DNA from 3 places in the Nonomuraea sp. B5E05 genome. Region 1 is predicted to be linked to each of the others. Evidence: riboswitches for the same ligand, from Rfam matches in the RefSeq annotation. Region 1 holds a riboswitch; each other region holds the start of a gene.
The links. Region 1 has a riboswitch for thiamine pyrophosphate ahead of thiO (glycine oxidase ThiO). Riboswitches for the same ligand answer to the same signal wherever they lie in the genome.

Region 2: another riboswitch for thiamine pyrophosphate. It lies ahead of ABGB01_RS16130 (cytosine permease); the one in region 1 lies ahead of thiO (glycine oxidase ThiO).
Region 3: another riboswitch for thiamine pyrophosphate. It lies ahead of thiC (phosphomethylpyrimidine synthase ThiC); the one in region 1 lies ahead of thiO (glycine oxidase ThiO).

Annotation. Positions count from the first base shown of each region.
Region 1 is NZ_JBDPMJ010000002.1:624,295-627,732, forward strand. Features, by position in the region: gene thiE (thiamine phosphate synthase) at 1-417, opposite strand, end outside; gene ABGB01_RS06215 (Rv2175c family DNA-binding protein) at 395-769, opposite strand; gene ABGB01_RS06220 (FAD-dependent oxidoreductase) at 800-1,963, opposite strand; TPP riboswitch at 2,023-2,139, shown strand; gene thiO (glycine oxidase ThiO) at 2,129-3,265, shown strand; gene thiS (sulfur carrier protein ThiS) at 3,262-3,438, shown strand, end outside.
Region 2 is NZ_JBDPMJ010000007.1:286,477-289,914, forward strand. Features, by position in the region: gene ABGB01_RS16125 (methylated-DNA--[protein]-cysteine S-methyltransferase) at 75-650, shown strand; gene ABGB01_RS16130 (cytosine permease) at 613-1,947, opposite strand; TPP riboswitch at 1,938-2,050, opposite strand; gene ABGB01_RS16135 (rhodanese-like domain-containing protein) at 2,448-2,771, opposite strand; gene ABGB01_RS16140 (helix-turn-helix domain-containing protein) at 3,182-3,438, opposite strand, start outside.
Region 3 is NZ_JBDPMJ010000035.1:42,770-46,207, forward strand. Features, by position in the region: gene ABGB01_RS40255 (universal stress protein) at 151-984, opposite strand; gene ABGB01_RS40260 (hypothetical protein) at 998-1,345, opposite strand; gene ABGB01_RS40265 (hypothetical protein) at 1,384-1,542, opposite strand; TPP riboswitch at 1,594-1,706, shown strand; gene thiC (phosphomethylpyrimidine synthase ThiC) at 1,699-3,303, shown strand; gene ABGB01_RS40275 (SDR family oxidoreductase) at 3,310-3,438, opposite strand, start outside.

The sequences.
Region 1 (3,438 bases):
CGGGGTGGGCCAGATGGGGCCGCAGCAGTAATAGTCGACGCCCTGCTCCACGGCCGCGGCGGACGCCTCGGCAGCGGAGTGGGTGGACCTTCCGATGACGATGTCGTCGCCGAGTATTTCTCGCGCGACCGTCACAGGAAGGTCGTCCTGCCCCAGATGGAGCACGTCGGGCCGGGCGGCGTGGGCGATGTCCGCCCGGTCGTTGACGGCCAGGAGTTTGCCGTGCCGGTCGCAGGCGTCGCGGAAGACCTCGAGGAGCGCGAGTTCTTCGCGGGCCTCCAAGCCCTTCTCCCTCAGCTGGATGATGTCCACGCCGCCGGCCAGCACGGAATCGAGGAACTCTGCCAGGTCGCCGCGGTCGCGGCGGCCGTCGGTGCAGAGATAGAGGCGGGCCTCAGAAAGCGAGAGCTTGGGCACGCCGCTTGACCTCAGTGTGACGGCCGGCCCGGATCGCCTCGATGGGCGACCCCGGCAGGGACTCGTCCGGGGTGAAGAGCCAGCGCAGCGACTCGACGTCGTCGTAGCCGGCGTCCTGCAACACGGTCAGCGTGCCGGGCAGGCCCTTCATCACATCTTTTCCGTCGAGGAACACCGCGGGCACCTGAGGCCCGCCGCTGCCCCTGCGTACGCCGAGCAGCTTGTGGTCCTTGAGAAGTTGCTTGGCCCGCCCCAGCGGAAGGTCGAGGCGTGAGGCCACTTCGGGGAGAGTGAGCCACTCGTCGACGAGCTGCTCGGTCTCCCGGTCGATCTGTGCAACAGAAAGTGTCACGAAACCACAACTACCACATGGCGCGCTTGCTCAAACAACACAATCTCGTAGGGACACTTCGGGATCTACCAGGCGTTTGGCATCGAGGCGTTGGCCCGAGGCGATGATTCTACGGCCCTGTACGAGGTCTCGCGGCCGATCGACGGCGAGCACGGCGGCGAGGGCGTCGTCGGCGGTGAGCCACACGGCCGACCATTTACCCTCCGCGTCACCGCGGTAGAGGAGGCGTTCGCCCGCGGGGTGGTGGCCGGCGTACTGCACCATGTGCCCGAACTGCTCCGACCAGAAGTAGGGCACGGGATCGTAGACGGCGTCCTCGCCGAGCAGCGTCGCGGCGGCGACCTCGGGCGCGTTGAGCGCGGAGTCCCAGTGTTCGACGCGGAGCCGGGTCTGCCAGCGGCGCGACCACCAGGCGGCGCAGTCGCCGACGGCGACGACGCCGGGCAACGAGGCGCGCAGATGCTCGTCGGTGACGACACCGTTGTGCAGGTCGATGTCGGCGTCGGCGAGCCACTCGACGGCGGGACGCACGCCGATGCCGGTGACGACCACGTGGGCCTCGACGAACGCGCCGCCCACCAACCGCACGCCGCCCTCGTCCACGGAGTCGACCATGGCGCCGAGCCGCAGGTCGATGCCGGAATACCAGGCCTCGGTGCGCGCGCCGATCTCGGCGCCGACGGCGGTGGCGAGCGGCGCGGGGCCGGCCTCGATCACCGTCACCGCGCACCCGGCCCGGCGGGCGGCGGTGGCGACCTCGGCGCCGATCCACCCGGCGCCGATGATCGCGACGCGGGCGCCGGGGACGAGCATGGCCCTGAGCTCGTGGGCGTCGTCGAGAGTGCGCAGCACGTGCTGGGGACCGTCGCCGGGAAGCCTGATCGGGTCGGCTCCGGTGGCGATCACCAGGCCGTCGTAGCCCAGCTCGCCCTCGGTCGTCTCCACGACCCCCGCGCGCAGCGACTTGGCGCTGACGCCGGGCCAGAACTCGACGCCGAGCGCGGCCAGGTCGGCGCCGACGTAGCTGTCGTCGGCCTCCCCCGACAACACGGCCTTGGACAGGGGCGGGCGGTCGTAGGGGCGGTGGCGTTCCCTGCCGACCATGGTGACGCGCCCGGCGAAGCCCTTCGAGCGCAGCGCCTCCACAGTGCGCAGACCGGCCAGTCCTGCTCCGACGACGACGACGTGGTTCACGTCCATGACCATAACGGGGGCGGTGTCCGGGCATGACACCGAGGCCGTAGGCTGGTGAGGGAAAGACGCGCGGGAGTCCGGCCGTTACCGGGCTGAGAGGAAGGCTTGACCGGGCCTTCGACCGCAAGACACCTGATCCGGGTCATGCCGGCGAAGGGAGCGCATGTGGACGTGATCGTAGGCGGCGGGATCGTCGGGCTGTCGGTCGCCTGGCGGCTGGCCCGCTCCGGCCGGCCGGTCACCGTGGCCGACCCGGCGCCCGCTTCGGGGGCCTCGCACGCGGCCGCGGGGATGCTGGCTCCGGTCAGCGAGGTGACCTACACCGAGGCACCGCTGCTGCGGCTCGGGATGGCCGCGCTGCGCCGCTGGCCGTCCTTCGCCGCCGAGCTGGCCTTGGACGCCGGGCTCTCCGGTCCGGCCGCACTCGACTTCCGTACGAACGGCACGCTGGACGTCGCGTTCGGCGCCGACGACCTGGCGGCGCTGGACGAGCTGGCCGCGTTCATGGAGAAGCTGGAGCTGCCGGTCGAGCGGCTGACCGGGCGCGAGTGCCGGCGCCTTGAGCCGATGCTGGCCCCCGCCGTGCGCGGCGGCCTGCTGGCTCCCGGCGACGCCTGGGTCGATCCGCGCCGCGTGACGGCGGCGCTGCTCGCCGCCCTCGACCGGCTGGGCGTCCCGCTGGTGCGGGCGCGCGTGAGCGAGCTCACGCGTGACGGCGGCAGGGTCACAGGGGTACGCCTCGCGCCACCGGACGTCCCGGCCCCCGCCGTGGCCGATGGGGGCGTGCCGCGACACCTGCGGGCCGAGCGGGTGATCCTGGCGGCCGGGGCGTGGAGCGCCGGGCTGGCCGGGGTGCCGGTACGTCCGGTCAAGGGGCAGATCATGCGGTTGCGCTCCGCCCAGCCCCTGCTCGGCCGGTGCGTACGCGGCACCGTGCACGGCTCGTCCGTCTACCTGGTCCCCAGGGGCGACGGCGAGCTGGTCGTCGGCGCCACCCAGGAGGAGATGGGGTTCGACACCAGGGTGACGGCCGGCGGGCTCTACGAGCTGCTGCGTGACGCCAGGGAGCTGGTGCCGGGCGTCACCGAGCTGGAGGTGGCCGACGTGGTGGCCGGGCTGCGGCCAGGGACGCCGGACAACCTGCCCGTCATCGGCCCGAGCGGCACGCCCGGGCTCGCGCTGGCCACCGGGCACCATCGGGGCGGCGTGCTGCTGGCCCCGTTGACGACGGCCATCCTGCTGGGCGAAGAAGGCGAGCTGGCGGCGCTGTGCTCGCCGGGAAGGTTTCAGGAAATTTCATGATTGTGATGATCAATGGGACCGCGCACGAGGTGATCGACGGCACGACCGTGGCGCAGGCCGTGAGCACGTTGACCGCGGCCACCACCGGAGTGGCCGTGGCCGTGAACGACGAGGTGGTCACGCGCAGCGCCTGGGAGACGACGGCGCTCAGCGACAGCGACCGCGTGGAGGTC
Region 2 (3,438 bases), on a different contig from region 1:
GGTAGGTGCGTCGGGCGATCCGTCCGATACGCTGCGGTCACGGCGATCTCGGCGGGTGTGGAGGGTGAGGGCGAATGGCGAGCGGTGATCTCGATGCCCTGTTGCGGGTGACCTCCAGCACCTACCGCGGCGAGACGCCGCCCGACATCGCGTTCGGCACCTACGACGGCGCCGTGGGCAGGCTGGTGCTGGCCGTGACCGGCAAGGGCATCGCGGCCTGCAGCTTCGAGAGGGAGAACGACGTCTTCGAGCTGGTCAGCCGGCATGTGGGCACGTTCATCGGCAACGACGCGCGGCGGCTCGACCCGGTGCGCAGAGAGCTCGACGCCTACTTCTCCGGCCGGCTGCGCGCGTTCGCCACGCCGGTCGACTGGGCGCTGGCCACCACGTTCGCCCGGTCGGTGCTGCAGAAGACCACGGCGGTCCCCTACGGCACGACCACGACGCTGGAGGAGATCGGCCAGAGCATCGGCAGGCCGCGCGCGCTGCGCGCGATCGGCAACGCGCTGGCCTCCAACCCCGTCTGCGTGATCGTGCCCTGCCACCGGGTGGTGCGCGAGGACGGCGCGCTCGGCGAGTACGCGGGTGGCGCGAGCGCCAAGCAGCACCTGCTCAACGTCGAACAGCGCGCCTCCGCAGCACGCCGATGAGCGCGGTCACGAGGGCCGCCACCACCGCCGCGCCGAGCGCGCCGTTCATCCACGGTTGCCTGGTGAAGCCGATGGCGTCGCGGGCCGACGCCCACAACCCGTCCCACGCCGCGATGGTGGGCGTCGAGGTGGTCAGCCAGTAGGCGGCGAAGCCGAGCGCCCACGGCACCAGCATCGACCAGCGCGAGGGGGCGTCCTCGTCGGTGTTCCAGTGGTCGGAGCGGCCGAACCCGAAATAGTCGACGGCCAGCACCGCGAACATCGGCACGAACACCGCCCCGATCACGCCCAGGAACGCGCCGTACGAGGTGACGTCGACGACCAGGGCGATCACGACCGTGAACACGCCGATGGCGGTGGAGATGACCCGCCGGTCGACGCGCGGCATCAGGTTCTGCAGCGACATGGTGGTGGAGTAGACGTTCGCGAACGACTGGTCGGTCTCGCGCAACACCAGGATGCCGAAGAACAGCGCGCCCAGCGGAACGGCCACGAACGGGGTGAACACGGCCGTGTTGTCGGCCTCCACGGCGGCGGCGCCGGCGATGGCCACGGCGTAGACGCCGAGCCCGAGGCAGGCCACCTGGGCGATCGTGTAGCCGCCGACGATCCCGGTGAACGCCGCCCGTCCCGAGCGGGAGTGCCGGGCGAAGTCGGCGGCCAGCGGCACCCAGGACACCGACAGCGCGATCACGTAGTCGACGGCCGGGGCGAACCCGGTCCACGACCCGCCGGCGGGCGCGGGCGCCTCGGACAGGAAGAACCAGGTGAACCAGATCATCGACACGATCACGCCGACGGTGACGTACCGCCGCAGCAGGCGGATCGCGCCGAGCGGCCAGATCGTGAGCGCGGTGGTCAGCACGCCCGCCAGCACCACCCACACGGGGTACGCCACCCCGCCGAAGATCGCGGTGGCGGCCTTGGCGATCACCCACAGCTCGAAAGCGCCCCATCCGAGCATCTGCACGATGTTCAGCACCGTGGGCGCGTAGGAGATCCTGGCCCCGAACAGGCCGCGCAGCAGCACCATCGCGGGCTGCCCCGTGCGGGTGCCGGGGATGGCGGACAGGCCCACCATGGCCGTGCCGACCAGGCTGCCGACCACCGTCGCCACCAGTGCGGCGGCCAGGCTCAGCGGCGCGTCGCCGGTCGGGTTGAGCAGGAGCAGCGCCCCTGAGAAGCCGAGGAGGCTGACACCGAGGTTGGCCCAGAGCGCGCCCTGATCGAGCACGCCCAGAGTCTTGGGGGGCTGACCGTCGAGAGTCAGCGGAACTTCATCGGCGACGTGCGACATCGCACACTCCCTACGCCGGCATTACCCGGACAGGTTCATGCGGTCGGCGACAGCCGTAGTCGCCCTCTCAGCCTGATTGCCTCAAGCTCCCGCGGATTGATTTGTAGGTGCGGAGCCGGAATGCCCAAGTTCCGCGGGCCCCATGATGCCTCATCCATCCACGTTCGGCCAGCCCGGGCTGGCATGACCCACGTCACGGCGAGAGCGAACGGCCGGCGGGCGTACGGCAGAAAAGGGGGGATTCGTGTCCCTTCACACCATCGCATAACCCGCTCAAGCCTGCATATCCTGCCAATCAATTGCCGGCCTGCGGCGACATTCAACCGCAAGCCGGTTGTGTCCAGCAGCGCAAAGAGCAATCGCCTCGGGGAGGCGAAAAGGGGGAAAGCTGACGGCACTCCGTAGCCGTACAGGCGTCGAAAGTGCCACCCATGGCACTCATGGGTGGCGCTCTGGCCTGCTCCGGAGCGCCTGTGGCGCGCGGTGGCAGGGCGTCCGGCTCAGGCCACGAAGGGCTGCTCCCCCGTCTCGCTGACCAGCGGACGCCCGGCCGCCTCCCACGACTGCATGCCGCCCCCGACGTTGACCGCGTCGCGCCCGAGCTGGTTGAGCCAGGCCGCCACCTGCAGCGACCGGCCGCCCACCCGGCAGACGACGTAGACCGTCCGGTCGCTCGGCACCTCGTCGACCCGGCCCTGGATCTGGGTCATCGGAATGTGCACCGCCTCACGGGCATGGCCCGCCCGCCATTCGTCCTGCTCGCGGACGTCGAGAAGGTAGGCGTCTGCCGGGATGCCGCCCGGCTCGATCTCAGGAACGGTCATGACTCCATCATCTCCCGGCGAGGGAGTGCCGTCGCCTGGAGGAGGAACGACGAAGGAGTGACGGGGGAAGACGACGGCATCGGACGACCGAGCCCGCCTCACGAAGTGAGGCCAAGAACACGCGAGGGAGTGCCGTCGCCTGGAGGAGGAACGACGAAGGAGTGACAAGGGAAGACGACGGCATCGGACGACCGAGCCCGCCTCACGAAGTGAGGCCAAGAACACGCGAGGGAGTGCCGTCGCCCGGAGGAGGAACGACGAAGGAGTGACGGGGGAAGACGACGGCATCGGACGACCGAGCCCGCCTCACGAAGTGAGGCCAAGAACACGCGAGGGAGTGCCGTCGCCCGGAGGAGGAACGACGAAGGAGTGACAGGGGAAGACGACGGCATCGGACGACCGAGCCCGCCTCACGAAGTGAGGTCTTGAGCGCGTGCGTCGTACGCGGCGCGGGCGCGGGCGATCTCCTCCTGGTGGGCCTCGGTCCAGGTGACCAGGGACTTGATGGTCTCGTGCAGCGTACGGCCGAGCGGTGTCAGCGCGTAGTCGACCCTGGGCGGGACGACGGGGTGGACCGTGCGGCTGACCAGGCCATCGCGTTCGAGCTGGCGCAGCGTGACGCTCAACATGCGCTGGCTGACGCCGTCGATCTCCCGGCGGAGCTGGG
Region 3 (3,438 bases), on a different contig from region 1:
CCGGTCCGCGGTGGGAAGCAGGCGCGCACGCCCGCCCGGGTGACCTGCGGCGACGGATGTAACTTTCAGGCCCGCACCGCGCCAAGGAGCGGGAGCGCACCACGGCCGGGGCCGGCCCGCACCACGCCGAAGGTCACACCACGGCGGGGGTCAGACCCGCACCACGGCGAGGGGGCAGGGGGTGTGGTGCAGCAGGGCCTGGCTGATCGAGCCGAGCAACATGCCGGCGAGCTGCCCGTGCCCGCGTGAGCCGACCACGAGCAGGTCGGCGCCCTCGGCCGCCTCCCTCAGCACCTCGACGGGGTGGCCGTGCACGACTTCGGGCAGCACGTCGACGTCCGGGTGCCGCTCCTGGCGCTCGGCCAGCAGGTCTTTCAGCTGCTGCAGGGTGTGCTGCTCGTTCTCGGGGTCGGCGGGGACGAAGCCGCCGGGCCGCGGCCACGCCCACGCCTGTACGACCCGCAGCCGCGCCTCGCGCAGCTCGGCTTCGGTGAAGGCGAAGTCGAGTGCCCGCAGGCCGTGAGGCGAGCCGTCGGTGCCGGCCACGATCTCGCCGCGCGGCGCCGCGGGCCGCTCGCCGACCACGACGACGTTCGTAAGGGCGTGGGCGGCGACCCCGTGGGCGACGGATCCGACCAGCAGCCCGCGTACGCCGCCGATGCCGTGGCCGCCGACGACCAGCAGGTCGGCCTGTTCCGCGGCCTTGATCAGCGCGGAGCGGGGGTCGCCGGGCAGCAGGGTGGTCTCGACGATGATCGCGGGGCGTTCGCGCAGCGCCCGGTCGTGGGCGGCGACGAGCACCGAGTTGGCTTCGTCGCGCATCCACCGGGCGACCTCGGCGTAGCGGTGGGACAGCGCGTCGTTCACCCACCGCGGCACGGCGTGGGCCACGGTGAGCGTTGTGCGGCGCAGCGCCGCCTCGGTGGCCGCCCAGCCGGCGGCCTCCAGCCCGGCGCGCGAGCCATCCACCCCAACAATGATCATGGCGTCTGCCACCTCAGGAGAAGGCGTAGCACTCCACTTCGGCGCGGCGGAACGAGATGCCGTGCTCCTGGGAGTCGCGGATGCAGGCGCGCTCGGCCTCGCTGAGCTGGAGTGTGCCGCACACGGTCACGCCGGCGTACGTACGGCAGTCGAGATCGGCGTCCCTGGCGCCGATGCGGAAGATCTCCTTGACCGTCGAGCGGCAACGAGCCTTGCCCGTGTCGGCGTAGCGGCACTGGGCGAGCAGCGTCCGGTATTGCTCCTCGCTCACCTCGTGCTGGTCCGTCCCGTCGCCGTGGGCGGCGGGGGCGCCGAAGGTGGCCAGCAGCACGAGTCCTGCGACAGCGGCGATCTTTTTCATAGTCCCCCTGATGGGGTTGGTACCGCTGGAGAGTGCCGTCAAACCTCGCGCTTGATCGCCAGGACGCTCAGCCACGTGCGCCCGGCGGTGTTCAGGCCGTGCTCGACGGTGTCGAATCCGGCCGCGTGGACGAGGCGCAGGAGCGTGCCGGGGTCGCGGTGGACGGTGGCCGCGGTCGTTGACGTGGGATCTTCCATTTTGCGGATGATGTCATGTTTCGTCCTGACATGGGCGTGGGTAGGATCACCGCCGTCCAACGCGGGAGCCCGGTGCGGACCGGGCTGAGAGGACGGCTGAGAGCCGCCGACCGCCAGAACCTGCTCCGGGTAATGCCGGCGAAGGGAGTTTGCGCGATGACCGACGCGCGTGTCCCCACCTTTACCAAGATCTACGAAAGCGACCTCCGCGTCCCCAAGCGCCAGGTCAACCTCTCCGACGGCTCGTCGGTGACGCTCTACGACACCTCAGGCCCGTACACCGACCCGTACGTCGAGACCGACGTGCGGCGCGGGCTGGCGCGCCTGCGCGAGCCGTGGGTCGCAGGGCGCCGCGCGGCGGGCGAGCCCGTGACCCAGGTGGCCTGCGCCAGGCGGGGGATCGTCACCAGGGAGATGGAGTTCGTAGCCGTGCGGGAGGGCGTCACCCCCGAGTTCGTACGCCAGGAGGTCGCCGCCGGCCGGGCCATCATCCCCGCCAACGTCAACCACCTCGAGACCGAGCCGATGATCATCGGCCGCAACTTCCTCGTCAAGATCAACGCCAACATCGGCAACTCCGCCGTGACCTCCTCCATCGAGGAGGAGGTCGAGAAGATGACCTGGGCCACCCGGTGGGGCGCCGACACGATCATGGACCTGTCCACCGGACCCGACATCCACGAGACCCGCGAGTGGATCATCCGCAACTCGCCGGTGCCGGTCGGGACCGTGCCCATCTACCAGGCGCTGGAGAAGGTCAAGGGCCGCCCGGAGGCGCTGTCGTGGGAGGTCTTCCGCGACACCCTGATCGAGCAGTGCGAGCAGGGCGTCGACTACGTGACCGTGCACGCGGGGGTGCGGCTGGCGTACGTGCCGCTCACGGCCCGCCGCAAGACCGGGATCGTCTCGCGCGGGGGCTCGATCATGGCCGCCTGGTGCCTGGCGCACCACCGCGAGAGCTTCCTGTACGAGCACTTCGACGAGATGTGCGAGCTCCTGGCCCGCTACGACGTGTCGTTCTCCCTCGGTGACGGGCTGCGCCCCGGCTCGATCGCGGACGCCAACGACGAGGCCCAGTTCGCCGAGTTGCGCACGCTCGGCGAGCTGACCACGATCGCGCGGGCGCACGACGTCCAGGTGATGATCGAAGGCCCGGGGCACGTGCCCATGCACAAGATCAAGGAGAACGTCGACCTGCAGCGCGAGCTCTGCGACGACGCGCCGTTCTACACCCTCGGCCCGCTCGTCACGGACGTCGCCCCCGGATACGACCACATCACCTCGGGCATCGGCGCCGCCATGATCGGCTGGTACGGCACGGCCATGCTCTGCTACGTCACCCCCAAGGAGCACCTCGGCCTGCCGAACAAGGACGACGTCAAGACCGGCGTGATCACGTACAAGATCGCCGCCCACGCCGCGGACCTCGCCAAGGGCCACCCCGGGGCTCAGGCGTGGGACGACGCGCTGTCGGACGCGCGGTTCGAGTTCCGCTGGGAGGACCAGTTCGACCTGTCGCTCGACCCCGACACCGCGCGGGCCTTCCACGACGAGACCCTGCCCGCAGCGCCGGCCAAGACCGCTCACTTCTGCTCGATGTGCGGCCCCAAGTTCTGCTCCATGCGCATCAGTCACGACGTGCGGCGCTACGCCGACGAGCACGGGCTGGACACGCAGGAGGCGATCGAGGCCGGCATGGCGGAGAAGGCGGCCGAGTTCACCAGGCGCGGCGGCAGGGTCTACCTGCCGATGGCCGACTGACCAGGGCTAACCGGGCAGCGTCTCGCCGCCGATCGGGGCCAGCACCTCGCCCGTGTAGTACGACGACATCCGGTCGGAGGCGAAGAACACGTACGAGGGGGCGATCTCGTCCGGGTCGGCGGGCCGGCCCATCGG